One region of the Paenibacillus sp. FSL K6-0276 genome, then DNA from elsewhere that is predicted to be linked to it. Evidence: a T-box and tRNA genes for the amino acid it is inferred to sense, from the RefSeq annotation. Region 1 holds a T-box; the other holds one or more tRNA genes.
The links. A T-box is a leader RNA that pairs with one kind of tRNA and senses whether it is charged. The one in region 1 lies ahead of tyrS (tyrosine--tRNA ligase), so its partner is inferred to be a tRNA-Tyr.
Positions count from the first base shown of each region.

Region 2: it encodes a tRNA-Tyr, which carries the amino acid that the T-box ahead of tyrS (tyrosine--tRNA ligase) is inferred to sense. The anticodon was not compared.

Region 1 is NZ_CP150276.1:3,932,386-3,934,857, reverse strand. It holds gene MHH52_RS18555 (hypothetical protein) at 1-1,078, shown strand, start outside; T-box leader at 1,221-1,444, shown strand; gene tyrS (tyrosine--tRNA ligase) at 1,537-2,472, shown strand, end outside.
Region 2 is NZ_CP150276.1:154,740-157,211, forward strand. It holds rRNA gene MHH52_RS00730 (23S ribosomal RNA) at 1-737, shown strand, start outside; tRNA gene MHH52_RS00735 (tRNA-Ser) at 820-911, shown strand; tRNA gene MHH52_RS00740 (tRNA-Met) at 942-1,018, shown strand; tRNA gene MHH52_RS00745 (tRNA-Val) at 1,027-1,102, shown strand; tRNA gene MHH52_RS00750 (tRNA-Thr) at 1,135-1,210, shown strand; tRNA gene MHH52_RS00755 (tRNA-Asp) at 1,225-1,302, shown strand; tRNA gene MHH52_RS00760 (tRNA-Phe) at 1,369-1,441, shown strand; tRNA gene MHH52_RS00765 (tRNA-Tyr) at 1,451-1,536, shown strand; tRNA gene MHH52_RS00770 (tRNA-Lys) at 1,542-1,614, shown strand; gene MHH52_RS00775 (helix-turn-helix domain-containing protein) at 1,755-2,472, shown strand, end outside.

The sequences.
Region 1 (2,472 bases):
AGTCATCACGATTGACCTGCAATCTCGCAACTATAAAAGTGTGATTTTTGTTGGCGGGAAATCTTATGCGAATGGGACACCATTCCAAAATATTGAATTAAACAGCGTCATCCAGTGGATGGAATCTGAAGCAGGGATCGTGTATGGTAAACAGTTCCACCTAGTGAAGGAAGAGATTGGAGATTATCATTTTTCCGAATGTATAGACGGCATACCAGTCTCCCCCGCTGGGCGGATGGAGCTCCGCTTCGATCCGGAAGGTAGGCTCACTTTTTACAGTGTATATGGTCAGTTTCCTTCTAGCTCTATTGTGCAAGAAGAGAACTATTCTCTCACGCTTAAAGACGTAGAGCCACTTGCGAGAAAGCAAATGCAGCTTATAGATTATCCGTTATATGAGAAGCAGCGGCTCTTGCCTTTCTATGGAATAGAGGAAATCTACATCACGAATGATGGAACAGCGACAATCCCATTTGAGAATAAATCAGGTGCAGGAATGCGACTGAATATTGATCAAGTGATGGTTTGGGAACAAGTGAACACGGAATCGTTCGAAAGGACGGAGATGCGTCTGCAAGAGGGAGTTACAATCGAACAGGCAATAGATCTTGAGCCGCATCCGGACTCATTTTCAATCACAGACGTAGAACAAGCCAAATGTATAGCCGCAGTTGAAGCTGGTTTAAGCCAGCTCTATCCAGATGATTCCGGACAATGGATACTGAAGACGTTGCATCGGGAAAGAGGATATATTCAAGCGACATTGAGGCTGAAGGCGCCAAGTAATCTTGCTTTTCAGCGTAAGCTCCTCCTGTTCATCCATGCGCAGAGTTATAAGGTTATCAATTATATGGATAATAAACCGCTGCTCAATACGTTTGATGAGTTCCAGATCGAAGAGGAAATTTCTGTGAGTCATGACGAAGCCTTTGACAAACTCAAGAGTTGGCTCGAATTAACACCAGGCTATGTGTATGATCTTGTGCAGAAGAAGTATGTATTATGCGGTATGTTAGATTGTAAGTATGCCGTGAAGGCCTCTAACGGAGATGTTGTCGAATTGGATAGTTTGGAATGATGGACAAACCTTCCTTATTCAGAGAAGGACCAAGACCAAGCTTTTACTGAGGTTGCGGAACAGAGTAAAACTATCTTCCTGATAAATTTAGTGTTTGACAAACAATTTCTCTTGGACTATTATTGTCAGTAATCTAATATTGAATAACACGATGAAAGAGCGCAGTAGCAATATTGTCCCTGTTCTACAGAAAGCCAGGGGTTGATGAGACCTGGTACACACAACATTGCGAATTACACTCTGGAGTATCTTAGGTAACGCTAAGCGGACTGGCAATCGATATCATTGCCGAAAGTGGTATTAATAGTGGCTGCAGCACTGTTAATGCAATTTGGGTGGTAACACGGTTAATTAATCGTCCCTATGTCTAAAATAGACTAGGAGACGATTTTTTGTTTTTTCTAAAAGGTACATGTGCATAAAAATTAACTTATACATTTAGGAGCTGAAGCGAAATGTTGAACATTGTAGATGAGCTGGAATGGCGCGGTGCCATTAATCAACAGACAGATGCAGAAGGTTTGCACAAAATTACAAGTGAGAAGTCGATATCGCTATACTGTGGTGTTGACCCTACCGGTGACAGTATGCATATTGGCCACTTGATTCCCTTTATGATGATGAAGCGATTCCAGCTTGCTGGCCATCGCCCCGTAATCTTGATTGGCGGAGCAACTGGTACAATTGGTGATCCAAGCGGTCGGACAACAGAACGTACGCTGCAAACCATGGATCAAGTACAGCAGAACGTAGATGCGCTGACAGCGCAAATGAAGAAACTGTTCGTTAACGAAGGCGACACGGGACTACGCATGGTGAACAACTACGATTGGACACATAACTTAACGATATTGGATTTCTTGCGTGACTACGGAAAGAACTTCAGCGTCAATACGATGCTGGCCAAAGATATCGTAGCGAGTCGACTCGATACGGGGATTTCCTTTACCGAGTTCTCATACCAGATTCTTCAGTCTATGGACTTCCATCACTTGTTCAAAGAAGAAGATGTCCAACTGCAAATTGGCGGTGCAGACCAATGGGGCAACATTACAAGTGGACTTGATTTGATTCGTAAAAAAGAAGGCCCAGAAGCGAAAGCATTCGGTTTGACCATTCCGTTGATGTTGAAAGCGGACGGTACGAAGTTCGGTAAAACAGCAGGCGGCGCCATCTGGCTCGATCCAAACAAAACGACTCCATTCGAATTTTACCAGTTTTGGGCGAATACAGATGATCGTGACGTTATTAGATACTTGAAATTCTTTACCTTCTTGAAGAAAGAACAAATCGATGAACTGGAAGTGAAGGTACAGACAGAACCTCACAAACGTGAAGCTCAGCTTAAATTGGCAGAAGAAATGACGAAGTTCGTTCACAGTGAGGAAGCCTTA
Region 2 (2,472 bases), 2.3 Mb from region 1:
TGGAGGCGCCGTTGGGATACCACCCTGATCGTATCTAGGTTCTAACCTAGTACCCTTACCGGGTACGGGGACCGTGTCAGGCGGGCAGTTTGACTGGGGCGGTCGCCTCCTAAAGAGTAACGGAGGCGTTCCAAGGTTCCCTCAGAATGGTTGGAAATCATTCGAAGAGTGCAAAGGCATAAGGGAGCTTGACTGCGAGACCTACAAGTCGAGCAGGGACGAAAGTCGGACTTAGTGATCCGGTGGTACCGCATGGAAGGGCCATCGCTCAACGGATAAAAGCTACCCTGGGGATAACAGGCTTATCTCCCCCAAGAGTCCACATCGACGGGGAGGTTTGGCACCTCGATGTCGGCTCATCGCATCCTGGGGCTGAAGTAGGTCCCAAGGGTTGGGCTGTTCGCCCATTAAAGCGGTACGCGAGCTGGGTTCAGAACGTCGTGAGACAGTTCGGTCCCTATCTGTCGTGGGCGCAGGAAATTTGAGAGGAGCTGTCCTTAGTACGAGAGGACCGGGATGGACGTACCGCTGGTGCACCAGTTGTTTCGCCAGAAGCATGGCTGGGTAGCTACGTACGGACGGGATAAGCGCTGAAAGCATCTAAGCGTGAAGCCCCCCTCAAGATGAGATTTCCCAATTAGTAAGACCCCTTGAAGACGACGAGGTAGATAGGTTGGAGGTGGAAGTGCAGTAATGCATGGAGCTGACCAATACTAATCGGTCGAGGGCTTATCCTATACTTAAAACGCAAATTCAATTCGGATTCAGTTTTCAGGGAGTCAAATTCCTGTTTGGATTGCTGTGGTACTGATATCGTTTGGAGAGATACCCAAGTGGCTATAAGGGGACCCTCTGCTAAGGGGTTAGACTGCGTAAGCGGTGCGTGGGTTCGAATCCCACTCTCTCCGCCATTTTCAATCCATAGCATTACTAATTATTGTGGCGGTGTAGCTCAGCTGGCTAGAGCGTACGGTTCATACCCGTGAGGTCGGGGGTTCGATCCCCTTCGCCGCTACCATAATACCTGGAGGCTTAGCTCAGCTGGGAGAGCATCTGCCTTACAAGCAGAGGGTCGGGGGTTCGATCCCCTCAGCCTCCACCATTTTCATCTCTTTAAGATTTATTTCACACCGTGCCGGTGTAGCTCAACTGGTAGAGCAACTGACTTGTAATCAGTAGGTTGGGGGTTCAAGTCCTCTCGCCGGCACCATTTTTTATCAATGCGGAACCGTGGTGTAGTTGGCCTAACATGCCTGCCTGTCACGCAGGAGATCGCGAGTTCGAATCTCGTCGGTTCCGCCATTTTTTTCCACAAGATTAGAGTGGGAAGTTTAAGACTACCACTTTATTTTTATGTCAATTTAATATGGCTCGATAGCTCAGTCGGTAGAGCAGAGGACTGAAAATCCTCGTGTCGGCGGTTCGAATCCGTCTCGAGCCACTTTTCCCTGGGGGATTAGCGAAGTGGCCAAACGCATCAGACTGTAAATCTGCTCACGTACGTGTTCGGTGGTTCGAATCCATCATCCCCCACCATTTATGAGCCATTAGCTCAGTTGGTAGAGCACCTGACTTTTAATCAGGGTGTCGAAGGTTCGAGTCCTTCATGGCTCATCCCAAACAGAAAGTCATCACCTTATGGTGGTGGCTTTTTTTGTGTTTTATGGTTGTATTATAGTAGCGCGCTACTGTAGCGATTAACATAATATAAGAGAATATGCTAAAATAGGCGAAAAGAGCAAAAGTGGTGGAGCATGGTGACTATGGATAGTGAGACATTGCGGAAAAAATTAGAGCAGCTCACCGGAAAGAGAACCGGAATCAAGCAGTTAGGGAGGCAGCATTCAGCTTCTCTTTTTAGCATGGGATTAGAAGTACAGGATCAGCTGGTAATCCATGAGGGTCATCTCTGGGCACCTTTGTATGAGAATGATGGACGTGTAACCGCTGTTTGGGTGGAAATGGAGGGGCTTACCTCTCTGGAAGTACAACTGGTCAATTATGCAGTTCGAAATTTTGCTATTGCACTTAAAGCTACAGGGCTTAGAGAAGAAGGTGAAGTGGAGGCACGGCAGCTTGGGGCCTGGTTGAACACGGAGCTAGAGAAAGAAAAAAATGACTCTGAGATTCCCGATGAGATGACCCTAAAGGGACGTCTGTTCGGAGACATGATTCCATTCCTCCTTAGTAGTGAGATTGCACATAGTCCGCAGATCTCTTATCGTTCACTGATGAAATTGCTGCGTAGCTATTTTGAGAACGAAATCCTGCTTATTCCGCTTCAAGAGAAGGAGTGGCTAATTTTAGCTCGCAAAGAATTGCTTACGGGCGGGGATGATAAGGATGATGAAGAAGAGAGCGTAGATGATCTTCTAGCACAGACTAGTATGGGTTTACATGAGCTGATAGCCAGTGAGTGGGTAGGAGTATTCCATTTGGCGGTAGCTCCGGCTATTGTCCCTGTTAAGGGAT